3 regions of the Actinoallomurus acaciae genome follow, and region 3 is predicted to be linked to each of the others. Evidence: riboswitches for the same ligand, from Rfam matches in the RefSeq annotation. Region 3 holds a riboswitch; each other region holds the start of a gene.

Evidence for each region. A riboswitch is a leader RNA that binds a small molecule or an ion and turns the genes downstream of it on or off. The one in region 3 is predicted to bind cyclic di-AMP.
Region 1: another riboswitch for cyclic di-AMP. It lies ahead of ACFFNX_RS23270 (CHAP domain-containing protein); the one in region 3 lies ahead of ACFFNX_RS10185 (C40 family peptidase).
Region 2: another riboswitch for cyclic di-AMP. It lies ahead of ACFFNX_RS23590 (C40 family peptidase); the one in region 3 lies ahead of ACFFNX_RS10185 (C40 family peptidase).

The regions. Positions count from the first base shown of each region.
Region 1 covers NZ_JBHLZP010000178.1:3,447-13,451, reverse strand. The annotation lists gene ACFFNX_RS23290 (nitrite/sulfite reductase) at 1-767, shown strand, start outside; gene ACFFNX_RS23285 (Insertion element protein) at 832-1,011, shown strand; gene ACFFNX_RS23280 (phosphoadenylyl-sulfate reductase) at 1,008-1,721, shown strand; gene ACFFNX_RS23275 (sirohydrochlorin chelatase) at 1,703-2,470, shown strand; cyclic di-AMP (ydaO/yuaA leader) riboswitch at 3,024-3,166, shown strand; gene ACFFNX_RS23270 (CHAP domain-containing protein) at 3,178-3,936, shown strand; gene ACFFNX_RS23265 (RlpA-like double-psi beta-barrel domain-containing protein) at 4,026-4,631, shown strand; gene ACFFNX_RS23260 (TetR/AcrR family transcriptional regulator) at 4,748-5,392, shown strand; gene ACFFNX_RS23255 (acyl-CoA dehydrogenase family protein) at 5,379-6,986, shown strand; gene ACFFNX_RS23250 (SGNH hydrolase domain-containing protein) at 7,140-7,967, shown strand; gene ACFFNX_RS23245 (hypothetical protein) at 7,978-8,139, opposite strand; gene ACFFNX_RS23240 (hydrogenase large subunit) at 8,187-9,797, opposite strand; gene ACFFNX_RS23235 (proton-conducting transporter transmembrane domain-containing protein) at 9,799-10,005, opposite strand, start outside.
Region 2 covers NZ_JBHLZP010000182.1:1,295-11,299, reverse strand. The annotation lists gene ACFFNX_RS23595 (CHAP domain-containing protein) at 1-734, shown strand, start outside; cyclic di-AMP (ydaO/yuaA leader) riboswitch at 2,365-2,547, shown strand; gene ACFFNX_RS23590 (C40 family peptidase) at 2,616-3,560, shown strand; gene ACFFNX_RS23585 (class II 3-deoxy-7-phosphoheptulonate synthase) at 3,593-4,924, opposite strand; gene ACFFNX_RS23580 (pyridoxine/pyridoxamine 5'-phosphate oxidase) at 5,093-5,773, shown strand; gene ACFFNX_RS23575 (tetratricopeptide repeat protein) at 5,897-7,225, shown strand; gene ACFFNX_RS23570 (hypothetical protein) at 7,296-7,532, shown strand; gene ACFFNX_RS23565 (DUF8094 domain-containing protein) at 7,724-8,683, shown strand; gene ACFFNX_RS23560 (DegT/DnrJ/EryC1/StrS family aminotransferase) at 8,742-9,866, opposite strand; gene ACFFNX_RS23555 (M50 family metallopeptidase) at 9,967-10,005, shown strand, end outside.
Region 3 covers NZ_JBHLZP010000052.1:11,714-21,718, forward strand. The annotation lists gene ACFFNX_RS10140 (medium chain dehydrogenase/reductase family protein) at 1-932, shown strand, start outside; gene ACFFNX_RS10145 (class I SAM-dependent methyltransferase) at 989-1,717, shown strand; gene ACFFNX_RS10150 (YciI family protein) at 1,775-2,131, shown strand; gene ACFFNX_RS10155 (GNAT family N-acetyltransferase) at 2,322-3,077, shown strand; gene infA (translation initiation factor IF-1) at 3,081-3,305, shown strand; gene ACFFNX_RS10165 (TetR/AcrR family transcriptional regulator) at 3,387-4,022, opposite strand; gene ACFFNX_RS10170 (nitroreductase family deazaflavin-dependent oxidoreductase) at 4,130-4,630, shown strand; gene ACFFNX_RS10175 (cytochrome P450 family protein) at 4,830-6,191, shown strand; gene ACFFNX_RS10180 (hypothetical protein) at 6,224-6,940, opposite strand; cyclic di-AMP (ydaO/yuaA leader) riboswitch at 7,141-7,278, shown strand; gene ACFFNX_RS10185 (C40 family peptidase) at 7,284-8,276, shown strand; gene ACFFNX_RS10190 (LLM class F420-dependent oxidoreductase) at 8,247-9,146, opposite strand; gene ACFFNX_RS10195 (nuclear transport factor 2 family protein) at 9,151-9,507, opposite strand; gene ACFFNX_RS10200 (MerR family transcriptional regulator) at 9,598-10,005, shown strand, end outside.

The sequences.
Region 1 (10,005 bases), on a different contig from region 3:
ACGACTGGGGTCCCGAGCGCTTCCGCGAGGTGCTGGAGAAGGAGTACCTCGGCTACACGCTGCCCGACGGGCCGGCGCCGGGCGCACCCCGTGACGCCCGCCGGGACCACGTCGGCGTCCACCCTCAGCGCGACGGCAACTACTACGTCGGGTTCGCGCCGCGCGTGGGCCGGGTCAACGGCGACCTGCTGCACGTGATCGCCGACCTGGCCGCGGAGTACGGCTCGGGCCAGGTGTGCACGACGACCGAGCAGAAGATGGTCATCCTCGACGTCCCCGGGGAACGCACCGCGGACCTCACCGCCGAGCTGGAGGCCCACGACCTCCAGGTGCGGCCCTCGACCTTCCGGCGGCAGACGATGGCCTGCACCGGCATCGAGTACTGCAAGCTCGCGATCGTCGAGACCAAGCAGCGCGGCATGGACCTCATCGGCGAGCTGGAGAAGCGCCTGCCGGACTTCGACGAGCCGCTGACCATCAACATCAACGGCTGCCCGAACTCCTGCGCGCGGATCCAGGTCGCCGACATCGGGCTGAAGGGCCAGCTGGTCACCGACGCCGACGGCAACCAGGTGGAGGGCTACCAGATCCATCTCGGCGGGTCGGTCGGCGGCGCCTTCGGCAAGAAGGTCCGCGGGCTCAAGACCACCGCCGACGGGCTGCCCGACTACGTCGAGCGGGTCCTGCGCCGGTACCAGGCACAGCGCGGCGACGGCGAGGCGTTCGCCGACTGGGTCCAGCGGGCGGAACAGGAGGACCTGACGTGAGCGAACGGAGTGAGCGAACCGAGAACACCGTGCGCCCGGCCGCCTCCCCGACGGAGGAGGGCTCATGAGCGAGCGAGCGGTCCCCTTCTACTGCCCCTACTGCGGCGACGAGGACCTGGAGCCGTACGAGAGCGACGGCGGGTGGCACTGCCGCGCCTGCACCCGCGCGTTCCGGCTGCGGTTCATCGGCACCGGCGCGCTCAGCGCCGCCGTCCCCGCCGAGCCGAGAGGGGGCGCGAGATGACCCTCACCTTCGAACGCCCGACCGCCGCGCTCGACCTCACCGACATCGTCGAGTCGGCCGCCGACGCCCTCGAAGAGGCCCCGGCCGAGGAGATCATCCGCTGGGCGATCGCCACTTTCGGCGACCGGATCTGCGTGACGTCCTCGATGAAGGACGCCGTGCTGGTGGACATCGCCGCCAAGATCCGGCCGGGCATCGACGTGCTCTTCGTCGACACGGGCTACCACTTCGCCGAGACGATCGGCACCCGTGACGCCGTCGAGGCGGTCTACCCGGTCAATGTGGTGAACGTCACATCCTCGCGTACGGTCGCCGAGCAGGAGCGCGACCTGGGCCCCCGGCTCTACGGCCGGACCCCGGACCTGTGCTGCCACCTGCGCAAGGTCGAGCCGCTGAACCGCGCCCTGGAGCCGTACCTCGCATGGATCACCGGGATCCGCCGGGAGGAGACCTCGCACCGGCGCGGCGCCAGGGTCGTGGAGTGGAACGCCGCGCGCGGGAAGGTCAAGGTCAACCCGCTCGCCCGGTGGACGCACGAGCAGCTCGGCGCCTACATCGACGAGAACGGCATCCTCGTCAACCCGCTGCAGTACGACGGCTACCCCTCCATCGGCTGCGAGCCGTGCACCCAGCGGGTCGCGCCCGGCGACGATCCGCGCAGCGGCCGGTGGGCCGGCACCGGAAAGTCCGAATGCGGCATCAACCTCTGATCAGCTGCGCACCTCCACCGCCCCTGGTGGCGGTGGCGCACGGCAGCCGGGACCCGCGTGCGGCGGCGACGGTCGAGGACCTGCTCGACCTCGTACGCCGCCGGTCCGGGCTGCGGGTCGTGACGTCCTACCTCGACCACGCGCCCCCGACGCCCGGCCAGGCGCTCGGCGCGCTCGCCGACGCCGACGGCTCCGGGGAGGCCGTCGTCCTCCCCCTCCTGCTGACCTCCGCGTACCACAGCAAGACCGACATCCCCGGCGCGCTGACCGAGGTGCGCCGGCACCACCCGCGGATGCTCCTGCGGTACGGCGCGACGCTCGGGCCGCACCCGCTGATGATCGCGGCCCTGGAGCGGAGGCTGGCCGAGGCCGGTGTGACGCCCGACCCGGACACGGCCCTGGTGCTGGCCGCCGCAGGGTCGAGCGACCCGGCGGCCAACGCGACGATCGGCCGGATGGCCCGTGGCTGGCGCGGATGGCGGCGCGTCGTCCCCGCCTACGCCTCCGCCGCGCGCCCCACGCCGGCCGAGGCCGTACGCGGGCTTTTGGACGCCGGGGCCCCACGGGTCGCGGTCGCCTCCTATTTCCTCGCCCCCGGCCACTTCGCCGACAAGGTCCGCGACGAGTCGCTCGCGGCGGGGGCGATGGCGGTGTCGGCGGCGCTGGGCGCCGCACCCGAGCTGGCCGAGATCATCGGGCAGCGCTACACCGAGATCATCACGCTCGGTGATCAAGCCGCCGTCGGCTGAAAACCCTTATTTCGTAAGGGTTTCGGGGGTTGACAGGCCGCCCATGTGATCTTCTCGCAGGTCAGAGGCGGTGGATGTCCATATTCACCCTTTACGGCCCGAAATATGTTTGCTATGTTCGGTTGACCGGCGGCGCCCCCCATGCGCCGTCCGTAACATCTCCGCCGGCCAGGGCCTGCCCACCAGCACCACGGCGTGCGGCACGCGACAACGCGTGAGAGGGGCCCCCCTTTCGGACCGCGACGGTTCATAGTCACGATCGCGCCGCTCCGCGCATCCCCGCGATCCCCCCACATGGATCCGCCCCGATGCCGGTTCGGCAAACGCGCCGCATCCGCCGCGAAGCGACGGAACCGGACCCCTCGTGTCCCTCACAGGGCATGTGGCACGCCACCAGTGTGCCCGCAGGGTGACTTCCCGCCCGAGCCCTTGGGGCTGTCGGCAGGCGCCGGGAAGTGAAAGTGCACCGGACGAATGGACGACAAGATCCCCTAGACCTGAATGAAGCGGCCGCACACGCGGCCCGACCCCCTGTTCTTCGAGCCGTCCCCTCAGACGGCTCCCGCTGAATCCGCACTTCGCGGAACCGGGGACCCACCGCACCACTGGGGTGAATCGGCGCATCCCCTTGCGCCGTAGGGCAGCTTCCAGGCCCGAACCCGTCAGCTAACCCGGTAAGCGGCATGGAAGCAAAGGAGTGCTCAAACGTGTCAGGTCGACACAAGAAGTCATGCCGTCTGCTGCGTAACACCAAACTCGGCGGCTCCCTCGCCGCCGCAACGGCGGTCGGCGCGACCGCGATCAGCCTGATCGCGGCGGCCCCGGCCGGATCCTCCGAGAAGGTCGACGCGACCTCGGCCGGAGCGCTGGCGGCCCTGCCTCACCGCGCCACGGCCCCCAAGGAGCCGCACGCCCCGGCCGCGCTCGGCAAGAGCGCCGACAATGTCAACGCCAAGAAGCGCGAGTGGCTGCCCACCGCGGGCGACGCGCTGAAGCTCGCCGAGGCCCAGGTGGGCGTCAGCGAGGACTCCTCCGGCGGCGGCACCAAGTTCCAGAAGTGGTTCGTCTCCTCCCCGTGGGCCGAGCGCGGCGTCCAGCGCGACGGCGGCAAGGTCTCCGACTACGCCAACGCGAACTGGTGCGACATGTTCGTGTCCTGGGTCGGCGCCCAGCTCGGAGTGAAGGGAATGGGCGCGGACGCGTTCACCCGTACCCACGCCCAGTGGTTCAAGGACCAGGGCCGCTGGGGCGACAACGCGACGCCCGGCTCCGTCGTCTTCTTCTCCTGGAGCGGGAGCAAGTCGATCGATGCCATCGACCACGTCGGCATGGTCATCAAGGACAACAACGACGGCACCATCCAGACCATCGAGGGCAACACCGACAACTCCGTGAAGGTTCGCACGCGCGACAAGTCACTGGTCGTCGGTTACGGCTACCCCGAATACGGCTCCAGCGACGCCTAAGCCCTCTCCCGCCCCGGCCGCACGGCCGGCCGGGGCGGTCCGCCCTGCACATCGTCCCCGTTTCCCCCTGTGCTGAGAGGCCATCCCCCATGTTCAAAATCGCCAAGCAGTCCCTGGATCGTTTCTCCACCAAGACGATCGCCTCGGTGGCGACCGGCGTCGTCGTGGCCGGCGCGGGCGTGTCCATCGCGCTCACCCACCCCACCGCCTCGTCCCCCATCGCCCGTACGAACAGCGTGCAGGTGACGCAGGACGGCGACTCGGGCCTGACGGGGCCCGGAACCGAGAGCCACACGGTCAAGCTGCCCCGGCAACTGCCCTCGAAGAAGGCCGCCCTGCCGGGCGGTGTCTCCACCGGCACGTCGTTCTGGGACGCGCAGACCGCGTCCGGCAAGCCGATGTCGTACCACACGATCGCCAGCCCGTACTGGCCGCTCGGCACCAAGGTGAAGATCACCGTCGGCAAGAAGAGCGCCATCGGCGTGGTCGAGGACTTCGGCCCGGCCGAGTGGGCGGTCGCCCAGCACAACCCGCCGGCCATCATCGACCTGTCCGAGGAGATGATGCAGTACCTCACCGGCACCCGGTCCAACTCGCTCCCGATCAAGTTCCAGGTGCTGCAGCTGGGGGACGGCCCCGTCTACCGCCACTCGGGCACCGGCTACGACATGGCGACCGGAGCCATCGAGAAATAGCCCTCTCCCGCCCCCATCCCCCTGGGGGCGTTCGGGGCCCCTCTTCCCGAGGGGCCCCGGACCATTTTCGCGGTACGTGGTTGCGCCAAAGAAGTGAACTAGGGTTCAATCCTTGTATGCCGTACCGCCGCACGCCCCGCGTCGAGGCGCGCCTGAGCGCGTCGCGTGAACGCATCCTGTCCGCGGCGCTGGCGATCGTCGCCGAGCGCGGGTACGCCGGGTGTTCGGTGGCCGCCGTGGCCCGCCGGGCCGGCGTCGCGACCGGCAGCGTCTACCGCCACTTCCCGGCAAAGGCCGACCTGGTCGCGGAGGTGTTCCGCACGGCGTCCCAGCGCGAGGTGGACGCCGTCGCACGGGCGGTGGCCCTGGAGAGAACCGCCGCCCAGGCGATCGCCGCGGTGGTCGAGACCTTCGCGAGCCGCGCCCTTCGGGCCCCGCGGATGGCGTACGCGCTGCTCGCCGAGCCCGCCGACCCGGCCGTCGACGGTGAACGGCTCGTGTCCCGGCGCGCGTTCGCCGACGCGATCGTCGTGCCCAGCACCCGCGGCGTCGCCACCGGCGAGTTGCCCGACCAGGACGTCCAGGTGAGCGCGGCGGCGCTCGTCGGGGCCATCGGCGAAGCCCTCGTCGGCCCGCTGGCGGCGCGCGCCGCCGTCACGGACGCCTCCGTCGCCGCACCGGTCCCGGACGTCTCCGGCGGCACGGCTCACCTCATCACCTTCGTCCAGCGCAGCATCGGAGCGGTCCATGACGACGCATGACGTGTTCAACCAGGTCCCGCCGCTGATCGGCTACGACGTGGCCGACGACCCGGCCCTGCTGGACGGGCTGTTCCGCGAGGGCGGAGGCTGGGCGGCCGAGGAGATCCACGAGCTCGGCCGGCTGGCCGGCACCGAGGAGGCGCAGGAGTGGGGCCGGCTCGCCAATGAGCACCGCCCGGTGCTGCGCACCCACGACCGGTACGGCCACCGCGTCGACGAGGTGGAGTTCCACCCCGCCTGGCACGAGCTGATGAAGGTCGCGGTCGGGCACGGCCTGCACGCCCGCGCGTGGACCGAGCGCGCCGGCGCGCACGTGGCCCGCGCCGCCAGGTTCTACGTGTGGCGGGTCGACGCCGGGCACGGCTGCCCGATCTCGATGACGTACGCCGCGGTGCCCGCGCTGCGCCAGGAGCCCGAACTCGCCCGTGAGTACGAACCGCTGCTGACCTCCGGCACGTACGACTTCGGCCTGCGCCCGCCGCTGACCAAGGCCGGGATCCTCGCCGGGATGTCGATGACGGAGAAGCAGGGCGGCTCGGACGTCCGCGCCAACACGACCCGCGCGGTTCCGCAGGCCGACGGGACGTACCTGCTGACCGGGCACAAGTGGTTCACCAGCGCGCCGATGTGCGACGTCTTCCTCGTGCTGGCCCAGGCGCCGGAGGGCCTGACCTGCTTCCTGCTCCCCCGCGTGCTGCCCGACGGCACGCTCAACCCGATGCGCCTGCAGCGCCTGAAGGACAAGCTCGGCAACCACTCGAACGCCTCGGCCGAGGTGGAGTACGAACGCGCCGTCGCCTGGCGCGTCGGCGACGAGGGCCGGGGCGTGCGCACCATCATCGAGATGGTCAACATGACGCGGCTCGACTGCGTCATCGGCGCCGCCTCCGGCATGCGCCAGGGCCTGGTCCAGGCCGCGCACCACGCCGCGCACCGGCAGGCGTTCGGCAGCGCCCTGATCGACCAGCCCCTGATGCGCAACGTCGTGGCCGACCTGGCCGTCGAGTCCGAGGCCGCGACGGTGCTGATGCTGCGGCTGGCCGGCGCGACGGACCGTGGCGAGTCGGCCTTCAAGCGTCTCGCCCTGGCGGCCGGCAAGTACTGGGTGACCAAGCGCTGGCCCGCGCACAGCGCCGAGGCCCTGGAATGCCTGGGCGGCAACGGCTACGTGGAGGAGTCGGGCATGCCGCGGCTGTTCCGCGAATCCCCGCTCAACTCGATCTGGGAGGGCAGCGGGAACGTCGCCGCGCTCGACGTGCTGCGGGCCATGCTGAAGGAGCCCGAGGCCGTGGAGGCGTACTTCACCGAGGTCGGCGCGGCGACGGGAGCGGACCGGCGCCTGGACGCGGCGGTCACGCGGGTGAAGGACGCGCTGACCGACACGGCCACGATCGAACTGCGCGCCCGCCGCGTCGTCGAGCAACTCGCGCTCGTACTCCAGGGATCCCTGCTCGTCCGGCACGGGCACCCGGCGGTCGCCGACGCGTTCTGCGCCTCCCGCCTCGACCGCGACTGGGGCACCGCGTTCGGCACCCTCCCCTCCGGCCTCGCCCTCGACTCCATCATCGCCCGCGCCACCCCCAAGGCAGGCTGAGGCGGCCGAGGGACAGTCGCGCTCACCTTTCACGATCGCGCACATCGAGGACTGATTTCGATACACGCATATTTCCGCCCCAGCACACCATAATTGCCGTTCATTCGAGGCCTGCGAAGCCGCGGGAAAGGGCTTTTCGTTTATGGTGTCGGCGTGATACGGAACCGGATGCTGCCGCACGGGTGTCTCGTTTTGAGCGTCGCGCTGGGCGGCGTCCCGGCTCCGCCGCCGACGGGCCGGGCTCCCGCCCGCCGCGTGTGGGTTCTGCGCTCACCGGAGCAGAGCGCGGGCACGCCGTTCGTCGGTGTGATCGGCGACTCGACCGGCAGCCAGCTCGCCTTCGCGCTGGCGCCCGAGCTGGGCCGCCGCGACATCGCCGTGGCGATCGCGACCGTCGGCGGCTGCCAGCCGACCGACCTGATGTTCACGTACCAGAGCCCGGTGTACTTCCAGAGCCACCGGCGCTGTGGCGAGGACGCACGGGAGGCGCAGCGCGAGCTGGTCGCTCGATACGCCCCGAAGGTCGTCGTCTGGTCCGACGTCATGGAATGGTCCGACATCAAGGACGGCGACCGGACCGTACCCGCCGGCCGTGAGGAGTGGCGGCGGCTGGTGTTCGCCGCCTGGGACCGTCTGCTCGCCCGGCTCACCGGCGCGAGCGTGGTGCTCGTGCTGCCGACCTGGTGGGCGGGCTGGCCGCCGGGCTACCCGGCCGCGTTCCCCGTCGACCGGCAGCGGGAGCTGTTCCGCTCGTGGGCCGCACGCCACACCGGCCGGGTGAGCGTGGTGGACCCGGCGCCGCTGATCTGCCCGGACGGCGCACCCTGCCCGCAGGCGGTCGGCGGCGTACGGCTTCGCACCGACAGCGTCCACTACACCCCGGAGGGCGCACGGCGGGTGGTCGCCGAGGTGCTCAGGGGTTCCGCCGCGCTGCGCGACCTGCGCGGCCCGGCGTTCACCCGCCCAGGTCGCACCCGATGACCGGCGTGGCTCAGTGCAGGCCGCTCCGCATCATGACCACGAGGATGACGAGATGGGTGATGATCACAAACCCGAGCACGAAGATGAAGAGGAATTTCGCGGGCCCGTGCTCGAAGACCTTGCCCTCCTTCATGGGGCCGAGCTTGGCCTGACGCTTGGCCACGCGTTCCATGAACTTCTCGTCCCGAGATTCTCTTTGTGACACGATTTCCTTTCCCGTCAGAGGTCGTTGCCGGCGTAGGAGAGATTGAAGCTTTTGTTGGTGAGAGGGAAATCGGGAACGATCGTGTTGTTGAGCGCGACGGGGAGCGCGGGCCAGTTGAAGAAGGACGGGTCGGCGATCTTGACGCGTGCCACACGTCCGTCGTCGTCGAGTTCGACGCGGTGGGTGATGGTGCCGCGCCAGCCTTCGACGATGCCGGTTCCGGTGTTGGTGGACCGGGCCGGGGGCAGGGGCGGCCAGCCGGTGATGTAACCGGGGTTCAGCCCGTTGGTGAGTTCGGTGATGAGGTTGATGGAGACGTCGATCTCGTCGGCGCGGACGAGAAAGCGGGCGAGGACGTCGCCGCCGGTCCTGGTGGGAATGGTGAGAGCGTCGCCGTACTGGGTCATGGGGTGGCTGACCCTGGCGTCGTGGGTGAGGCCGCTGGCGCGGGCGACGTAGCCGAGAGTGCCGATGTCGCGGGCTTGCTCGCGCGTGAGGACGGCGGTGCCGGTGAAGCGGTCGCGGATGATGGTGTGGGACAGGGCCAGGGCGACCAGTTCGCGGATGTCCGCGCCGATGGCCTCGAGCCGGGCGGGGTCGGGGACCCGGCGGAGGTTGGCGCCGCCGAGGATGATGCCGCCGCGCAGGAGGCGGTGTCCGGTGGTGTCGTGGTTGAGGCGGAGCAGCGTTTCGCGGATCCGCAGTGCGTGGGCGTGGAGGATGGAATGGCCGACGTCGTTGCACAGGGCGCCGAGGTCGGCGATGTGGTTGTGGAGGCGTTCGAGTTCGAGCAGGATCGCCCGCATCCGGGCGGCTTCGGGGAGCACCTGGGTGCCGGTGGCGTCTTCGACGGCGAGGCAGTAGGCGAGGGCGTGGCCGACGGCGGTGTCGCCGCTGACGCGTTCGGCCAGGGCGACCCGGCCGGCGGGGGCGTGGCCGTGGAAGAGCCGCTCGATGCCCTTGTGGGTGAACCACAGGCGGGCCTTGAGCTTGAGGATGGTCTCGCCGACGACGGTGAAGCGGAAGTGGCCGGGTTCGATCAGCCCGGCGTGGACGGGCCCGACCGGGATCTCATACGTTCCGGGGCCCTCGACGGGCCGGAACGGGTAGGGGGTGTCGGGGTCGCCGAAGGACGGAGGCGGTCCGGCGTCGGCGCGCATGGGATACCAGCCCTGGGGCCAGTGCGGGTGCCGGACGAGGCGGCGGGGCAGCGGATGGCCCAGCGGCACGACCCCGTACGTGTCGCGCATCTCGCGTTCGAACCGGCCGGCCGGGAAGGACAGGCCGGCGAGGGTGGGCACCGCCGGGGTGTCGGGATCGAGCCGCAGGTGCAGTTCGACGCGGGTGTCGGGTGGGCCGGAGACGAACAGGTAGACGACGCGGATGACCGCGCCGTCGTCGGCGTCGGCGGTGTCGTGGTGGGCGGAGACCAGGGCGAGCCGGTAGCCCTGCCTGAGCAGTTCGGCGGCGCGTTGACGGAGCCGTGCCGGTTCGACGGGTTCGGTGTGCGTACGGCTGGCGACGGCGCGGTCGGTCAGCGACGGCGGAAGCTCGCCCAGCGTCGGGTCGGTGACCGCGTCGATGCCGTACGGCCCGTCGTCGCCTGGGCTGTTGCCGGGTGCCATGTCAGGGTACTCCCACGATGGTGGCGGCGGCGCCCAGCAGTGGCTGCAGGGGGCCGAGGGCGGTGCCGAGGACGGCAGCGGCGATCAGAGCGAGGACGAGCGGCGTCACCGCGCCGGCCGCCGGGACGGACGCCGCCGTCGGGCTCGGGCCGGGGGCGGGGCCGAGCAGCATGGAGGTGGTGTGGCGGGCGAGCGCCGCGAAGATGAC
Region 2 (10,005 bases), on a different contig from region 3:
GGTTCAAGAAGCACGACGCGTGGGGGCACCACCCCGAGCCGGGCGCCATCGTCTTCTTCTCGTGGAACGGCGGGAAGAGCATCGGCGACATCGAGCACGTGGGCATCGTCGAGTCGGTGCACGGCCACACGCTGCACACGATCGAGGCCAACCACAACGACCAGCTCGGCCGCGCCACCCGTGACGTCAGCCAGGTCGTCGGGTACGGCTACCCGTCGAAGGTGAAGGTCAAGGCGGCCCCGGCCGAGCAGAAGTACGTCCCGAAGCACTCGGCGCCGCCGCCGTCCGCCAAGGAGATCACCGAGCAGCCCGCCACGCCCGCGCACGAGATGCAGACGACGGCCCAGCACGACTCCGCGCCGCCGCTGCCCGACCAGCAGGCCGCCCTCACCGGGCTGCTGGCCGTCGTGGTGTTCGGCACCGTGGCGCTGGCGCTGAGCAAGGCGAAGGTCCGCGTGCCGGTGCCGACTCCGAACGTCCGCGTCCGCAAGCGCGGCAAGCACCACCGCACGCCGGTCGAGATGCCCGCCGACATGAACGTGGCCGACCTGGACGCCGCGGACGCCGGTACGGCGGTCATGCCGATCGTGTCCGCGGAGGCCGCGGCACTGGCCGAGGACAAGGAGTTCTGGGGCAAGATCACCGAGCTGGAGGAGGACGCCGAGCTGGCGTTCTGGAACACCCTCCACTCCGCGATCTCCCAGTCCGACTCCGCCGAGTCCCTCAACGTCTGAGCCCGAGGGCCCTCCCCCGTGGGGAGGGCCCTCGGTGTTCTCTCCGGGTCTCCTTCTCGCCGAGCCCGGAACCGCCGCTTTCCTCCGGTCCCGCGCCGAGCCGAGCGTTCGATCCGAACGACCGGCCCGGCCCGTGGACCCGCCGCAGGCCGACCCAGCCCCTGGAGCGCGATCTCGCGCTCGGTCGGCCTGCGACGGCGGCATCCCCCGCCTCACCCGCTTGACCCCGGGGTCAACGTCCAACGTCGTCGCGATCCCGCCCGGCACGGCCGAGTGAGCCGGACGACGACGAGGGCGGGCAGGACATGACAATGACGACGTCGCTCCAGGGCCAGAGTGTGATCGTGACCGGCGGCGACACCGGAATCGGCCGGGCGACCGCCCGTCAGCTCGAGGGCGCCCGGGTGCCCGCCGTGGGCCGGACCACGGAGAAACTCAAGCGGACCACCGCGACCCGGCATCCGCACGTTCGCCGCCGACGTCGCCGCAGCCCCCGCCCGGATCGTGGCCGCCGCGATCGAGGCGTTGGGGCGGATCGACCTCCTGGTGAACAACGCCGCCATCGCCCGGCCGGCGCCCGACCAAGCCGGCGAGCTCGCCGGCCAGCGTTGGGCCTCGGCGAGTGTCGCGATACGGGTGAACAGGCGTGAGCTCATCACCTCCTGCCACTCCGGCACGGGGCGAACCATCCATCCAGAGTGCTCGGTGGAGTCGAGGACGATCTTGTCGAGCTCCTCCGAGGTCAGCACACCACCGTCGAAGACGAATCCGATCTTGACACATGGCCATCCAGGGCTAGGTCCTAGAAAATGCTCCGGCATCGCGAAGTACGGCCGGGCCGGTCAAATGTCTCAAGATCACCACGACGCCGATGCAGCACACCATCCACTGCAACCGGCTCTGGGAGCAAGTGCGGCTTGTAATTGACGTAGTACTGCCAGGTGCTTAAAACGCGTTCCCCGGCGCGTGCGCGTACACCTAGGGCGGGCCGACGGGTCCGCGCCAGGCGGACCGCCCGAGGGCGGGTAGCAGCCCGCCGGCCCTAGCCACCACACGACTACCTCGCGAAAGGCACCATGTGACTCTCACACCCTAGTGCTTGGTCGGGCGGCCTCGGTGATGTGCGCGTCCTCCAGCTCGGCGGCGTACGTCAGGACGATCGCCACGGGGCGGTTGTAGTGCTCAATGACGATGCGGCCGCCGTGACGTGACGTGGTCGAGCACCTCGCGCCACTGCTGGCGGGTCTCGGCGCTCTTCATGCGTTGGACTGGTCCGTCCTGCGAGTGCGGAGCATCCGCCTGCTGCCCTCACCCGGTCTCACCGCCGAGGACCTTCACGCGTTCCTGCCCTGCCTCGACCTCGGTTCCGGTCCGGAAAGAGGCGCCCACCGTACCGACCGGAATGGACCCTGACGCCGTACACCATCGCCACGGACCGCCCGGCGCATTTCCCGAGATATCGGCCTATGCAGCACCGTCCCCAGCCGGACCTCGCTCTCTCCTAGGCGGAAAGAACCACGAGGGCATCACCCACAGTGACCATCCTGGAAGCCGCCAGGCCATCTCCGCATGTTCTGGTTGGCCGTCACGTCACGGTCCGTTAATGTCCCACGGTGTCACCGGCCGGTTCCCGGCCGGACCGCCGAATCGCCTCACGCGCAAGCCAGCGCGCCGGGCGAACCGGGGACCCACTCACGGAGCGCTCCACGGGACTCTCTCCCATCGCGCTCGGTCCCGGGGTGAATCCGTAACCGGTAGGGCTTCTCCTTGCCCGAACCCGTCAGCTAACCCGGTAGGCGGCCCAGGAGAAAGAGGAGCACCTGAATGGAGCCTTCGCGAACCGCGAAAGCGCATCATAGGCAGCACCGCAGTAAAAACGCCGTGGTCGCCGGCATTCTTCTCACCGCCGGACTGATCGCACCATCGCCGGCGGCCGAGGCGAAGCCGACACCCGGCATCGACGCGGTCCGGCAACAGGCCGACCAGCTGAACACCCAGCTCGAACAGCTCACCGAGCAGTACGACGGACTGCGTGTCCGGCTGCGGCAGGCCCAGCGCGCCAGCGCGATCGCCAAGGCGACCTCGCAGCGCGAGACCAAGGCCCTCAAGGCCATCCAGCGGCGTGTCGGCCGGCTGGCCGCGCTGCGCTACATGAACAGCGCACCCGACGAGGCCCCTGCCCTGTTCTCCTCCAGGGACCCGCAGGCACTGCTGGACCAGGCCGCGACCCTGCACTTCTTCACCCAGCAGGACGACACCCAGGTCCGCCAGCTCACCCAGGCGATCCAGAACGCCGAGCGCGCCTGGCAGAACGCCCAGGACCGGGCGTCGCGGTCCGCGGCGCTCAAGACGCAGCTCGCGCAGAAGAAGACGACGATCGGCAGGACGCTCGACAAGCTGCGCAGGCCGTTGCTCAAGGACGCCGTCGAGCGCGCCGAGCACGGCGAGAGCGTGCCGGAGATCCCGGGCGGGTCCAGCAAGGCGATCGGGGCCGTACGCGCGGCGCTGACGCAGCTCGGCGTCCCGTACGTCTGGGGCGGCGCCACGCCCGGGAAGGGGTTCGACTGCTCCGGGCTGACCATGTGGGCGTACAAGCAGGTCGGGGTGAACCTGCCGCACTACGGCGGCGACCAGTGGAACGCCGGCGTCCACGTCCCACGGAACGATCTACAGCCCGGTGACCTGGTGTTCTTCTACTCCGACATCCACCACATGGGGATGTACCTGGGAGACGGGAAGTTCATCCACGCACCGCACACCGGCGACCACGTGCGCGTCGCCGACCTGGCGACCCGCCCGTTCGCCGGAGCCGTACGCATCGTCTGAGTGAAGGGGCCCCGGGCGCGGGGCCCCTTTTCTCACTTCGTCGTGCGGTACATCTCCGCGACCATGAACGCCAGGTCGAGCGCCTGGCTGCGGTTGAGCCGCGGGTCGCAGGCGGTCTCGTACCGCTGGTGCAGGTCGTCTTCGACGATCTCGTGGCCGCCGCCCACGCACTCGGTGACGTCGTCGCCGGTGAACTCCAGGTGGACGCCGCCCGGGTGGGTGCCCAGCGACCGGTGGACGTCGAAGAAGCCCTCCACCTCGGCCACGACGTCGTCGAACCGGCGGGTCTTGTAGCCGCTCTCCGCCTCGAACGTGTTGCCGTGCATCGGGTCGCAGATCCACGCGACCTTCGCCCCGCTCGCGGTGACCTTCTCCACCAGCGGCGGCAGCGCGTCTTGGACGCGACCGGCGCCCATGCGGATCACGAACGTCAGGCGGCCCGGCTCGCGCTCGGGGTCGAGCTTGTCGATGAGCGCCAGGGCGTCCTCGGCGGACGTCGTCGGGCCGAGCTTGACCCCGATCGGGTTGCGGATGCGCCGCATGAACTCCACGTGCGCGCCGTCGAGCTGCCGGGTGCGCTCGCCGATCCACAGGAAGTGCCCGGACACGTCGTACGGCAGGCCGGAACGCGAGTCGATGCGGGTCAGCGCCCGCTCGTAGTCGAGGATGAGCGCCTCGTGGCTGGAGTACAGCTGGACGCGGTGGAACTCCTCCGGGTCGGCGCCGGCGGCGTGCATGAACGCCAGCGCCCGGTCGATCTCGCCCGCCAGCCGCTCGTAGCGGCGCCCGGCCGGGCTGTTGGCCACGAAGTCCTGGTTCCACGCGTGGACCTGACGCAGGTCGGCGTACCCGCCCTGGGTGAAGGCGCGGCAGAGGTTCAGCGTCACCGCGGCGGCGTGGTAGGCCCGCAGCAGACGTCCCGGGTCGGGCATCCGGTCCTCGGCGGTGAAGCCGAAGCCGTTGACCATGTCGCCGCGGTACGCGGGAAGCTCGACGCCGTCCCGGACCTCGACCGGCTTGGAGCGCGGCTTGGCGAACTGGCCCGCCATCCGGCCGATCTTCACGACCGGCACGCTCGCGGCGTACGTCAGGACGACCGACATCTGGAGCAGGGTCTTGAGCTTGTTGCGCACGTCGTCGGCGGTGGCGCCGGAGAACGTCTCCGCGCAGTCGCCGCCCTGCAGCACGAACGCCTCGCCACGCGCGACGGCGGCGAGCTCCGCACGGAGCTGGTCGCACTCGCCCGCGAACACGAGCGGCGGAAGCTTGGCGAGCTGGTCGGCGACGCCGCGCACCTGAGCGGGGTCGGGCCAATCGGGCTGCTGGGCCGCAGGAAGATCACGCCAGGAGTCAAGGAGGTCCACGGGCACCTAGGGTATCGACCCCTACGCCATGCATGGGCAGGCGGCCACCCGCGACGCGGCGCCCTTGCCCGGTCTTGGGGAGACGCATACCCTCCAGGCCGCCGTCCCCGGCCTCGGCAGGGGCGAGGAGGATGGACGGCGGGGACACCGACCACCAAGGGGGACATGATGGGCGAAAGCGAAGGTCTCGGGCAGACCGTACGGGAGTGGCTGCGGAGCCTGGAGGTGTTCGCCGGCCCGCTGGCGGACTTCGACCCCGCTCGTGCCCCGGCCGAGCCGGTCGACCTGTTCCTCGGCTGGCTGAGGGAGGCGGTCGAGGCCGGGGTGCCAGATCCACACGCCATGACGCTGTCGACCGTCGGTACGGACGGCGGCCCCGACGCACGGGTCCTCATCCTCAAGAACGTGGACGCCGGCGGCTGGCAGTTCGCGGTCCACGCCGGCAGTCCCAAGGGCCGTCAGCTGGCGGACGTGCCCCGCGCGGCACTCACCTTCTACTGGCCGCTGCAAGGCCGCCAGGTACGCGTGCGGGGCGGCGTGGAGCCCGCCTCCCCCGAACAGAGCGCCGCCGACCTGCTGGCCCGTGCGCCCTCCGCCCGCGCCGAGGCGCTGCTGGGCCGCCAGAGCGGACATCTGGAGAGCCTTGAGGACCGCGACCGCGCCTTCCGCGCGGCGCTGGCCCGGATCGAGGCGGACCCCGCCCTGGTCAGTACGGAGTGGACGCTCTACACGCTCGTTCCGGCCGAGATCGAGTTCTGGCAGGCCGACAAGGACCGCGTTCACACCCGGCTGCGGTACGAACGCACGGATCCTCACGGCCCGTGGGAACGCCACATGCTGTGGCCGTAGTCTCCACCGGTCGGTCCGGTCCGGGGCCGGACCACAGTTGATCGCCTTCACCCCGGGCGCGGCCCGCTTCTGCGATGATGGGCCGATTCTCCGCAGACAGCCGACGACGCATGAGGTTCTGACATGAGCACCACCAGCCGCGCCTATGACATCTGGCTCCGTAAGCCGGAAGAGGCCCAGCAGCTCCTGGAGTCGAGGCAGGCCGATCTCGAAGGCGACGGGCTGTCGCTGCTGTCGTGGCTCGTCCTCACCAACGAGCGAGACGACCGGAAGTCCGAGCAGATCGCCAACGCGGCCCTCGCAGCCGGCGGCGACACCCGTTTCGCCACCGCGGCGCTCGCCGAGGTGTACAAGTGGCGAGGCGACTACAACCGCTCCGCGGAGATCGTCCGCTCGGCGCGCGAGAAGTACCCGACCATCCCCTGGTACGCCCTGACGCTGGCCGACATCCTCAAGGACGGCGGCCGCCTCGACGAGGCCGAGGCGCTCCTTGAGTCGGTCGTGAACGACTCCCAGCTGCGCCGGCACGCGCTCAAGCGCCTGTCGAAGTGGGCGGTGGACCGGGGTGACAAGCTCCGCGCCCTGAAGTACCAGACCGACCTGATCGCGCTGGCGCCGGACTACCTGGTCTACGCGTCGGACTACACGCTGCTGGCCCACCTGCGGCTCGAGGCGGGCGACCCCGCGGGCGCACGGGAGGTCCTCCAGCGCGGGGCGTCCATCTACGCGGGCAACCTGCAGATCAGGGAGATGCTGCACCAGCACTTCGGCGAGACGGCCCCGGCGAAGCCGCCGACGGTGGCGCCGGTCGACGAGCGGACCGTCGGCGCCCGCCGCATCCCCATCAAGACCAGGATGATCACGCTGCGCTCCGGCATCCTCCCGGTGATCCAGGAGGCCACCGCCGGCCAGCTGCGTCCCGACGACATCCTCGCGCTGTCCGAGAGCCCCGCCTCGGCCGGTCAGGGCCGGATGATCCCGCTGGAGATGATCACGCCGGAGGGCATGGCCAAGCAGCTCAGCAAGTTCGTCGGCAAGATCGGGCCGCTGCACAGCCCGGCCGGCATGCAGGGCGCGATCATGGAGGCCGGGCGCGCGAAGGTGCTGCTCGGCGCCGCCGCGGGCGCGGCCGGCAAACTCGTCGGCAAGCGCGGCTGGTTCTACCGCGTCGCCGGGCCGGGCGCCGCGATGATCGACGACGTGGCCGCCGCCCTGCCGCCGCACGACCACCACCTCCTCTTCGGCCCCGGCCGTCCCGACAAGCTGTCGGAGGAGCTCGCCGCGGCCCTCGGCTGCCACGTGTGCGTCGTCGACGCGAACAACCTGACCGGAGCATGGGTCGTCGGCGCGTCGGCGGGCGTCGACCGCAAGTGGGTGGAGAAGGTCCTGTCGGACAACCCGGCCGGCAACGAGGACGAGCAGACCCCCATCGTGGTGATCCGCAAGATCTGAGCACACGCGTCGACGGGCCCGGAAACCGACGACCGGGCCCGTCGAATCCCCGGGGACGTCTTCAACGGCCGTGTGTACCCATTCGCGCCGTCGACCGCGACGGCGAGTCGGCACCCGCCAGATCCTCCAGGACAAGCTGCCGCTCGGGCGCGGCGTCCTCCACCTGTACGCCGAGCAGAGCCCGCGCGCCACGACCATCCGGTACGAACCGCGCACGACGGGTGAGGTGATCGACAAGATCGCCACCACACCCCGCGCGATCGGCCACGCAGGCGACCCGGCCACGGACTCGCCGCTCTCGTCCTGATCTCGTCCCGGCAGGTCTTCGCGCGGAGGAGATCCGTTCGGGCGACCCGATCGGCGTAGCGGGGTGAACAGCCCTTATCGTGGTGATCCGCAACAGTTGAGGCCCATCCGCGCCTCTCCTTCGTAACGACGCCCTGGTCCGGTACGTCCGGCGCCGGGGCGCTCTCGTCCCCCAGGCTCGGAGAAGATCAAGTGCGCACACGGACGGTCGCCGGACTCATGACCCTTGGGATGCTCGCCGCCGGATGCGGCGGCGGTGGCGGGGGTGGCGGAGGCACGTCGCCGAGCCCCTCGGCGTCCGCCACGACCCCGGCCGCGAACACGCTGACCGAGGCCCGGGCGCGGGCCATCTTCGCCCAGTACCAGAAGACCAACAACCAGGCCAACGCCCACATGTCGGACAAGACGCTGTCCACGATCGAGACCGGGGCGATGCTGAAGAGCGACCTGGCCGACTACAAGGTCACCCGGGCCGGTCTGGACTCGAAGATCAAGCCGTTCACCTACCACTCTCCCCGCTTCTACATCCCGCGCAACGCCGACTGGTTCGCGGTCGACGCGAAGCCCTCGGGCGGCGGCGAGGAGTTCCTCGTCTTCGCGGACAGCGGCGGAACGTACAAGCTCGCCACCACCGCCTGGAAGGACAAGACGTCGTTCCCCGCCATCGCGCGGGGCGCGGACGGCTCGGCCACGGCGGTGACGACGCCGGCCACCGCGAAGGTCGCCGCCGCGCACTCGGAGTACCTCAGCAACGTCGCGGCGGGCCTGCGTGGCACGGGCTTCGCGTCCGGCGGCCTGACCTCCAAGCTCGGCACGCAGTGGCGCGGCTTCGTCAACAAGATCACCTCGGACGCCGCGTGGCGCGGCGGGACGACCTGGAAGCCGGCCGACTACCCCGTGTACGCGCTCGCGACCGCCGACGGCGGTGCCCTCGTCTGGTACACCGCGACGCAGGAACTCGACTACAGCACGGAGATCACGACCGCCTGGTACCAGCCCGACAAGCCCTTCTTCGCCTTCGGACCGAAGAGGTACCACCACGACTACCACGGCACGTGGCTGTGGAGGTTCGCCGCGCACCTGCCCAAGGACGGCGGGAAGACCGTCGTGCTGGCGTCGGGGCACCTGCCGATCGGGGCGAGCGGAAGCTGACCCCCCGCGGGCCCAGGTCCCGTGACCTGGGCTCGCGGCGGGCCCGGCGATCGGCCGGTCAGCGGTGCGCGGCGGTGATGGCCTCGCGCGCCGCCTGGGCGACCTGCTCGATGTGCCACTCGCTCAGGCCCTGGTGGACCGGGAGCGCGAGCATCTGGTGACGCAACGGCTCGAGTTCGCCGAAGCGCGCGCGGTCGAGCAGGGGGTGTGCCACCGGCCAGATCTCGATCGAGCGTACGCCGCGTTTTTGCAGCTCGGCGATGGTGCGGTCGCGCTCGGGCACGCGTACGGGGAAGTAGAGCGGCGCGACGCCGTCGGGCAGGCCGCGGAACCGGTCGGGGCAGACCTCGGGCAGGGAGTTCAGCAGGATCTGGTAGTTGCGGCGGCGGAGTTCGCGGATGCGCTGCCCGTCGGCGCCGTGCACGGCCCACTCGGTCATGCGGGAGGGCTTGGACGCCGCGTTCTCCATGTCGGCGACCTCGAGGTCCCACTCGCCGATGACGACCTCGGTGAGCGTGCCCGCCTGGACCGCCTGTTCGGTCTTGCTGACCTTGCGGAAGACCTTGGTGGCGGGGGCGCGCAGCACGCCGGCGCGCGACTGGGCGGCCCAGCCCATGCCCTGAGAGGCGATCGAGCGCGCCATGCCCTTCCACGGCGGCCGGCCGGTCGCCTCGATGGATCCGCCCCGGATGAGCACCGCGCCGCCGTCGGGCACACCCAGCGACTTGCGCGGGCAGAAGATGGCCGCGTCGCCGCGCGAGCCGATGGCCCCGCCGCCGTCGTAGGAGAACAGCGCGTGCGCGGCGTCCTCGATGACCCGGGTGCCGGGCGGCAGAGACGGCATCGGGAAGCCGTAGTAGGAGATGAGATAGGTGGCGTGGCACTGCCGGGCCACCCGCATCAGGTCCTCCTCGTCGACCTGCAACGTCGGGAAGACCCGGTAGAAGACGACCTCGCAGCCGGCGAGCCGGGCCGCCTCGACCTCCGAGCCGCAGTGGTAGGCGGGCATCGCGATGCGGGTGCCGGCGCCGAGGCCGAGTGCCTTCAGCGCCAGCCAGATCGCACCGCGCCCCAGGTGCGTGAAGGTGAGCCCGTCCCTGTCGAACGGGAAGAGCCGAGACCGCCGCGTCACCAGGGAGGCCGGCTCGAGTGGCGGATAAACGCTCATCAACGGGTCGCTCATAGTGGCAACACCTTACTGGCCGACTTGAGCCAAGATATGGGTTCGCCCACCCGAGAAACTTCACGGCGCCCCGGCACGTCGTACCCCTCAGAGGTGATGCATGGAACTGTCCACACTCGGCGACGTCTGGCACGACGTC
Region 3 (10,005 bases):
GGCAGGTGGTGATCCGCATGGAGGCGACAGGCGTGTCCTTCGCCGAGCAGCAGATGCGCCGGGGCCGGTACTACGACCAGCCGCCGTTTCCGTTCGTGCCCGGCTATGACCTGGTCGGAATCGTCGAGGCCGTCGGAGCGGACGCGGACTCCGCCCTCATCGGGCAGCGCGTCGCGGCGCTGACCAAGGTGGGCGGCTGGGCCAGCCACGTGGTCGTCGAAGCCGCCGACGTGGTGCCGGTGCCCGCCAGCCTGGACCCGGCCGAGGCGGAGACCGTCGTGGTCAACGGCATCACCGCCTGGCAGATGCTGCATCGCAAGGCCCGGATCAAGTCCGGCCAGACGATCCTGGTCCACGGCGCCAACGGCGGCGTGGGCTCCACCCTCGCGCAACTGGCCCGCCTCGCCGGGGTGCGGGTGATCGGCACCGCCTCCGCGCGCAACCACGACCGACTGCGCGACCTCGGCGTCGCCCCGATCGACTACCGCGCCGACGTGCCTGCCGCCGTACGCGAGATCGCCCCCGGCGGTGTCGACGCGGTCTTCGACCACCTCGGCGGCGACAGCGTGCGCGCCTCATGGCGGCTGCTCGCCCCGGGCGGCACCCTGGTCGCCTACGGGAGCGCCACCACCCTCGACGACACCGGCTCCGGACAGCTGCCGGTATTCAAGATCCTGGGCCGGGTCTGGGCCTGGAACGCGCTGCCCAACGGACGGCGCGCCTACTTCTACAACATCTGGGCCGGCCGTGGTCTGGCCAAGCGGAGGTTCCGTGACCGGCTGCGGCACGACCTCACCCAGGTCCTGCGGGCGATGGCCGACGGGCACATCACCGCCCAGGTCGCAGACCGGTTCCCTCTCGCCCAGGCCGCCGACGCCCTGCGCCTGGCCGAGTCCAAGACCGTCACCGGCAAGGTCATCCTCACTCCCTGACCGCCGGCGCTTCCCGGTATGACCGCCCGACGTGCTCCGGGAAGTACCCTTGGCCCGTGTTCTCGCCTCAAGGCCCGTCTCTGCGCGAACTGGCGACGCAGGCGCTATCGTCGGTCGAGCGCGGCTATGACCTGCTCGCTCCGAAGTTCGACCACACGCCCTTTCGCACCCCCGACGGCATCCTCGACGCGACCGCCGACGCGCTGCGACCGCTCGGTCCGTTCGGCCCGGGACTGGACGTGTGCTGCGGCACCGGTGCGGGCGCGCGGGTCCTCGAATCCCTGTGCCAAGGGCGGATCACGGGCGTCGACTTCAGCGCCGGCATGCTCGCGCGGGCGCGCGGTGCGCACCCGGACGCCGCGTGGGTACGGGCCGACGTCCGGGCGCTGCCCTTCACCGAGGCCTTCGACCTGGCGGTCAGCTTCGGGGCGCTCGGGCACTTTCTGCCCGCCGAACGGCCCGCGCTGTTCGCCGGGGTGTACCGCGCGCTGCGGCCCGGCGGGCTCTTCGCCCTCCCGATCAGTTCGCCGCAGCCCGTCACCTCGGGCCTGTACTGGGCGCTGCTCGGATTCGACCTGGCCATGCGGGCCCGCAACGCCGTGTGGCGGCCCCCGTTCGTCATGTACTACCGCACGTGCGGGCTACGGGCGGTCGGCGACGACCTGACGGCGTCCGGGTTCACCGTGACGATGGTCCCCTTGACGGCTCTTGGCCGACGCGCGGACGGCAGCCCGCGGTGCGGCCTGGTCCTCGCGCGCAAAGCGCCGGACGCACCGATGAGTTGAGGGCGCGACGACGGTCCGTACCTGCGAGCAGTCCAACGACTCGAAGGAGGACCTGTCATGGCGAAGTTCGTGACCATCGGGTACGGCGACCGGGAAGGCTACGACCGCACCGACGCGGCGGTCCGCGACCAGGCGCACGCGCATGACGCTCGCCTGCGCGCGGCCGGAGTCGATATGGGAATCGCCGGCTCGCCCGTACAGGTGCGCAACCACGACGGTGCCGGCACGAGCGTGGAGAGCGGATCGTTCATGTCGTCGGCCCTCCCGGTCGCCGGGTTCGCGATCATCGAAGCGGCGACGCTGGAGGAGGCCGCCCGACTCGTGTCAAAGACCCCCTGCGCGGTCACCCATGGCGTTGTCGAGGTCTGGCCGTTGCGGGAGACGCCACAGGCCGACCCGGCCACCGGAAAATAGGTTGGGCGGGATGGCGTTCGATTGGTAGCGTGCGCACAGCCGTGACATCACGCGAGGAGGTGAGACCCATGAACGCTGTATCGATGTGGGTGCTCCCCTCGTCGTCACGGGTCGGGCGATTGACGTAGGGGTCGCCGGGAGCGCCTCGGCAAAAGGCACTCCCGAAAGGCAACAACCTATGCACGAAATCGTGATCACGCGGGTCGCGGAGCGCGAATGGCATGCGGTGGAGGGCGACCGGGTGGTCGGCCGTGGTGACACTTCACGCAGACCCGACGGGCGCGTATTCGTCAGTATCGACTCGTGGCACGACGCGGTCTTCGACCAACTCGCCGATGCGATGCTGGCGGACCTTCCAAGGCCGCTGTACACGGTGGTCGACGAGGCCGACCTCGACCTGACGTCCTGCTGGGAGCGGGCCGGTTTCGCGACCCGGCGCCGCGAATGGGAATACCTCCTTCCCACCGACCCGCGAGTCACGGAACTCGGCTCGGCGCCCTGCCCGGAGGGCGTGACGATCGTGCCCGTGGGCGCGGCGCGGGAGGTCCCATTGCGCGAGGTGTACGAGGCGATTCGCGCCGAAGTCGACGCGACCGTCGGCTGGGCGTCGATGCCGGCCGAGGTCCTGGCCCGGCCGGACGGGACTCCGCCGCTGGACCCGCTGAAGTGCGCGGTGGCGGCGCAGGCCGATCGATACGTGGGACTGCTCCGGGTCGCGGGACGGGTGACCCGGCAGCCGCGGATCGGGCTGCTCGCGGTCCGATCCGACCGGCGCCGCCGCGGCGTCGCCCGGGCGCTGCTGGCTCACGTGCTGGGCTCGCTGCACCGCTCCGGGGTCGAGACGGCATCGGCCGAAGTGAACGAGTCCAACGACGCGGCCCTGGCGCTGGCCGAGAGCATCGGCGCCCGGCGCACGAGCAGCAACCTGGAATTGGTGGTCCGCTGAATAATGGCCAGAACGGTAAAGGGCATCGAAGTCGAAGGCACCGTCATCGAGTGTCTCCGCAATGCCAACTTCACGGTGGAGCTGGAGAACGGGCACAAGGTGCTCGCGCACATCAGCGGGAAGATACGCAGGAACCACATCAGGATCCTGCCGTATGACCGGGTGCTCGTGGAGCTCAGCCCGTACGACCTGACCCGCGGCCGGATCCTCTTCCGGTACCGGAACTAGCGGCGGGCGACCGACCGGAGCTGAACCGTAGAACGGCCCGGCTGAAACCACGTTTCAGCCGGGCCTTACGACGGGTTCCTCTTACGGGGTCGCGCTGAGCGTCGGCAGCAGCACGTCGACCAACTGTGCCGACGAGGCGAGATCGGCGGCCGCCGCGGAACCGCGTCGCTGGAGGGCACGCTGGTGGGCCGCGCCGACCAGAAGCAGGGCGGTGGCGTCCAGGTCGAGCGACCGAGGCAGACGGCCGCTGCCGCGCTGCTCGGCGAGGTAGCCGCGGACACCCTCGATGGCCCGGTGCGGCCCGACGTCGAGTCGGCTGCTTCGTTCGGCGAACGCCTTACGCAACTCGCCGTCCGATTCGATGGCCGCCGCGATCGGCAGGGCGCGCCGGAAGAACCGCTCCAAGGCGTCCAGTAGCGCGATGAGGTCGTCGCGAAGTTCGCCGGTGCCCGCCGTGCGGTAGAGCTCTTCCAGCACCTGCTTCACCGGCGGCAGATGGGTCTGCACGACCGCCAGGAGGAGACCGAGCCGGTCCCCGAAGTGGTAGTAGATGCTCGACTCGGCCACACCGGCCCGGCGCGCCACCTCCTTCGTCGACAGCCGGGCGACGCCCGCGTCGGCGAGGATCGACTCGGTGGCCGAGAGGATCGCCTCGCGTACCCCGGTGGCCGGACGGCCTCGCCGGGGCGCGCCGGGCGACTTGTCGGCTACGGCCATGACCGGACTCGCTCCCTCACGTCTGGCATCTTGCCTTATCGCCCGCCCACGCATACTTTCCTGAGTATCAGCTCAGTAATTATTCTGGTGCAAAGGAGATGCCGTCGATGTCCACGCCCGTCCAGCGCCGCCCTTCCCGTACGCAGCGGTCCGGCGATGCCCTCGTCCGCGCCCTGCTGCGATCACCCCTGCACCGCCTTCTCAGCGGCCGGTTGTTGATCATTACGGTGACCGGCCGCAAGACCGGCCGCAGGTACACACTGCCCGTCGGCTACGTGGAGCATGACGGCGCACTGCTCATCGGTACGGCCGGAACCTGGCGACGCAATCTCCGCCCCGGCGAGCCGGTCGACATCCGCTTTCGGGGACATGACCGCCAAGCCGAGGCCGACGTGGTGACGGACGAGGAGGAGGCCGCCGACCTGTACCGGGTGATTCTGCGCGGCAATCCGGTGCATGGCCGTTTTGCCGGCATCGGCGTCGAGCCTGACGGCAGCCCCGACCGCGCCGACCTACGCCGAGCACTCGCGGCCGGCACCGCGGTCGTACGGCTACGCCCGTCAGCCCGGCACCATCCACCCAGGTCGGCGCGGTCCGCGGATTCATGATCCGGCCAGAGGATGCCTATTCGGCTCCCCCAAGAGTTCGCGCTTCGCCCATGGGCATCTATTTGCGACGGCAAGATCGCCGAGTGTAGCGTTGTCGGCTTCGATGCGTGACCCGGTGATCACCGTGGATCTCCACCCCCGCACGAGACATCGGGCGTCCACCATGCTGCTGCTCGAAAGCACCTGGTCAGGAGTGCAAATGACCTCGCCCGACTCCAGTCCTGCGCCGTCGCCGGACGGCTCGGCCGCCGACGGGCCCCCTTCGCTGCACGGGCCGGAGTTCGCCGCCGATCCCGAAGGCGTCTACCGCCTGCTCCGGGCGCACGGCCCCATCGCGCCGGTCGAACTGTCCCCCGGCGTGCCCGGGATGCTCGTCACCGACTACGACGTCGCGCTCGAAATCCTGCGCGACCAGGTGAAGTTCCCCCGCGACGCCCGCCGGTGGCAGCAGGGGATCCCGCCCGAGTGCCCGGTCCTGCCGATCATGGCGTACCGGCCGACGTGCAACCTCACCGACGACCCCCTCCGCTCGCGGCTGCGCGAGGCCGTGACCGACACCTTGGACCAGGTCGATCTGAACGCGCTGCGCACCTTCGTCGAGCGCAGCGCGGACCATCTCATCGATCAGATGGGTCCGCTGGGCGAGGCGGACCTGCGCACCGAGTACGCCCTGGTGCTCCCGCTGCTGGTGTTCAACGAACTGTGCGGCTGCCCGGCCGAGCTCGGCGAGCGCATGGTCGCGGCCGTACGGGAGGTCCTGAAGTGGGAGAACTCCGAAGAAGCGAACATGACCCTCGGCCTGGCGGTCCTGGAGCTCATGGCGCTCAAGCGCGAGAACCCGGGCCAGGACATGACGACGTGGCTGATGGACCATCCGGCCCGGCTCACGGACGAGGAGGTCGCGCACCAGATCGTGATGCTCGTCGGCGCGGGCAGCGAACTCGTGCAGAACCTGATCGTCAACACGTTGCGGCTGCTGTTGTCCGACGAGCGGTTCGGCGGTGAGCTGTCCGGCGGAAGCCTGTCCGTCGAGGACGCCCTGGACGAGGTCCTGTGGACGGACCCGCCGCTCGCGAACTTCGGAGTCAGCTATCCGGTCGAGCCGCTCGACTTCCACGGCGTGCGGCTGCCGGCCGACCAGCCGGTCGTCATCAGCTTCGCGGCGGCCAACAACGATCCGGCGACCCGGGCCGAGGACCGGGCGGGCAACCGCGCCCACCTGTCGTGGGGCGTCGGGCCGCATGCCTGCCCGGCTCAGGGGCAGGCGCGCATCATCGCCACGATCGCCATCGAGAAGCTCCTCGACGGGCTGCCGGACATGCGGTTGGCCACCCCCGTCGAGGAGCTCACCTGGCGCCCCGGCTTCATCCAGCGCGCCCTGTCCTCGCTGCCCGTACGCTTCCCGCCCCTTCCCGCGCAGGCTCCGCCCGCCGGGCCGGACGCGGTGGCCGAACCGAGGAGCGACGAACCGGAGACACCGGCCGACGAGGCACCGGCGCCCGAGGCACCGGCCCGCTGGTGGCGCCGCCTGGCGAACTGGTGGGGCGGGGACGCGGACTGACCGATCGCCGGTGAGAACCGGGTCGTGCCACCTCAGCCAGGCCAGGGGCCGAACGGACTCGGGCCGAAGGACAGTCCCAGTTCGAACGGGTGGATCCGCCAGGTGCTGATCGCGTAGCTCGCCAGGTGACCGGCCGCCGCGATCGTGTCCGTACGCGCCGGGCCGCGCAACACCTGCGAGGTGGCGTCGGCGTCCGACCGCTGGTCGCGCCAGATCGGCGCGCCGGTGGGAATCGGGCCGGTCTCGACGTGCGAGTACCAGGCGTCATCCGGTGCGAGCGCGGCCATCATCAACACGTACGGGGTGAACGGGATCTGCCAGCCGCCGGTCTCCACGGCAAGGAACTCACCCCGGCGCGCGGCGGCCAACGCGATGGCGCCGATCCACTGGAACAACGCGATGAAATCGTCCCGCCCGGCCGCCATTCGCGCGACGTCGGGCGCCACGGGCTCCAGTTGCACCGTGACCCCGCCGGCCTGGCCGTCCGCGGTGCGGTATCGGTCCGGCAGGAACAGCACGGAGTTCTCGGCGTTGAACAGGCCGGCCTCGCGGAACCGCCGGGGTGCCACCTCGGACCGAGCCAGAACTCCGTGACCGAGCCGGTCACGCAGCGGCGGTGACCCGATCACCCGCCAGTAGGACACGGGACCCGCGTCTTGCCACATCGCGATATGGCCGCCCAAGGGCAGGCCGACGAGAACGGTGCTCATGACATCGCCGATGGCACCGGGAACGGGCGGCATGCTCACATGGCCCACCTTAGGGCCTTAGGGACGCACACCCCGAAAGGTGATGCGGGGCGGACGCCCGGGACATTTCTCACCGCCGCCGCCTGCACCACGCGATCAACCATGTACGAAGCGTGCGTTTAATCACGATTTGATAGCTTTGCCCACATTCATCCCCTACACTCCACAGAACTCGGTGGTCCCGTGTCTCCCACCCGGAACATGGCCGCCGGCCGAATCTCTGCAGATCAGGGAACCGGGGACCCACGTTTTCGGGGTGAATCCGCAGCGTCCGCGCTCGGTAGGGCATCTCCCGCCCGAACCCGGCAGCTAACCCGGTAGGCGTGAGGAGAGGAGTTCGTACGTGCCGACTTCATATTCGCGGCGCACCCATTTCGGCCGCCGGGGAGGCATTACCGCCTTGCTGGTGAGCGCCGCCCTCCTGCTTCCCGCGAGTGGCGCAAGCGCCGCCGGGTCGTCGGCGGCCACCGCGAGAAAGAAACTGGACAAGCTCAACAGTCAGGTGGACAAACTCGCCAACCAGTACGACAAGGCCGAGACCGAGCTGACCGCGGCGAAGAAACATCTTGCCGCGATCAATAAACAGCTGAAAACGGAACAACCTCAATATCAGAGCCTGCGCGTCCGGGTGGCGCAGATGGCCGTCGCCGCATATAAGAACGGCACCCTCGACGACACCGCGCTCGCCGCCTCCAAAGACCCCGACGCGGCGCTGCAGGACATGTCGACCTTCGCCGAGCTTTCGCGCAATCAGAGCCAGGCGGTGACCGCACTCCTGGCATCCGCCCAACGCCTCCAGCGGGATCGGGAAGAAGCCCGGTCGACACTGCGGACCATCACCACGTCCGCGGCCGCGTTGAAGAAGAAGAAAACCGTGGTCGAGAAGGCGATCGCCGAGCAGAAGGCGCTGTTGGCGAAGGCCGGCAGCTCCAGTGGAGGCACGAACAGCGGTTCGAGCGGCGGCCCCACCGGCTCCGTGTCCGGTCAGGCCGGCAAGGCCGTGAGCTATGCCAAGGCCCAGCTCGGCAAGCCCTACGTCTTCGGCGGTACCGGCCCGAGCGGCTATGACTGTTCCGGGCTCACGATGATGGCCTGGCGCGCCGCCGGCGTCAGCCTTCCCCGCGTCGTCCCCGACCAGTACAACGCCATCCGCCATGTCGCCAAGTCCGACCTGCGCCCCGGTGACCTGGTCTTCTTCGACAGCCTCGGCCATGAGGGCATTTACGTCGGCGGCGGCAGGTTCATCCACGCCCCGCACACCGGCACCGACGTGCAGTACGCCAGCATGTCCAACTCCTACTGGGTCTCACACTTCGTCGGCGCCGGCCGTCCGTAGCGACGAGCCCGAGCCACCGGGGCCGGGGAAGAGCGCCTGGGCCAGTCGACGGTAGCCCGGCATCGGGTCATGGCCCGGCTCCACCAGCACCTGCACGCCGACGTGATCGGCACCGGCCTCCAGGTGGGCGGCGAGACGGGTGGCGATGGTCTCCGGAGTACCGTGGACGACGAGGGCGTCGATGAGCGCGTCGCTGCCCCGGTCGGCGATGTCGCCCGAGCCGAAGCCGTGGCGGAGCAGGTTGTTGACGTAGTTGCGCAGGCCCAGGTACGGGTCGGCGACGTAGTCACGGCCGATGGCGCGGGCGTGGCCGGCGTCGGCGCCGACGACGACCTTGTGCTCGGGCGCGAGGAGGGCGCCGGGGCCGAGGAGGTCGCGGGCGTGACGAGTATGGCCGGGGACGACGAGGTAGGGGTGGGCACCCGCCGCCCGGTCCCGGGCCAGTCGCAGAGAGCGGTCACCCAGCGCGGCGAGGACGCGCCGGTCGGCGGGGACGGCGGCGTCGAGTTCGTCCAGGTAGGACACCATCGTCTCGTACGGTGAGTGAAATCGCGTGATCGATTCCGGATGGCCGATGCCGACACCGAGCAGAAACCGGTCGGGGTGCCTCGCGTCGATGCGCTCGTAGGACTCCGCGATCGACGCCGCGTCGTTGGTCCACATGTTGACGATCGCGGTGGCCACGACGATCTCACTGGTGGCGTCGAGTGCGCGCTCGACGAGTGCGAGGTCGGGCAGCGCCCGCCTCCCCAGCCCCAGCCACGCGGTCCCGAAGCCGAGCGCCTCCGCCTCGGCCACGAAGCGCACGCGAGTGTCATCGTCATAGGACGGGTTGAACCATGCCCCGAAGGTGCCGAGCCGTAGCGCCATGGCGCTAGGCCTCGATGGCCAGGTGGGCGATGCGCCCGTCGCGGAGGGTGAACCGGAAGTGCAGGTCGACGACCCCACCGGGGAAGTCGCCTTCGAGGTGGTTGATGGCGGTGTAGTGCTCGTCGTCGATCTTCTCGGCGTCGACGAGTTCGATGGTGTACGTGTACTCGGCGGATGATCGGTCCAGCCAGCGGTGGATCTCGGCGGACCCCTGGTAGGTCCTTCCGTCGTCGACCACCGTCGCGTCGCCGGCGAAGGAGGCGATGGCCGCGTCCGCGTCGCGGTCGCGGTGCGCCGTGAGGTAGTCCGCGATCGTTCGGGGGAGCCGGTCCAGGTCGATCGCCTGGGTGTCGTCTGTCATGGGGCCACCGTGCGGCCTCTCCTCGGGAGAGGGTCAAGTCCGGCCGGGGCGGGTTGACCCTCTCCCGAGGAGAGGGTGCACAGTGCTGTCATGCGACCCGGTCTCACCATCGGCGAGTTCGCGCAGATCACTCACCTGAGCGTCCGTACGCTGCGTCGATACCACGAGCGGGGCCTGCTCGAACCGGCCCTCGTCGATCCGGACAGCGGGTACCGGTACTACACCGGTGAACAGATCCCCGCCGCGCAGGTCATCCACCGGCTGCGCGAGCTGGACATGCCCCTGCGTGAGGTACGCGAGGTGCTGACCACGCCGGACCCGGATGTCCGCGCGTCCCTGGTCGCCGCGCATCTGGGCCGGCTGGAGTCCGAGCTGGACCGGACCAGAACGGCCGTGACCTCGCTCCGGCGGCTGCTGCGGCCGGAGCCCGAGCGGCTCGACGTCGAACTGCGGTCGGTGCCGTCGATGACGGTGGCCGCCGTCGGGGAGGTCGTCGAC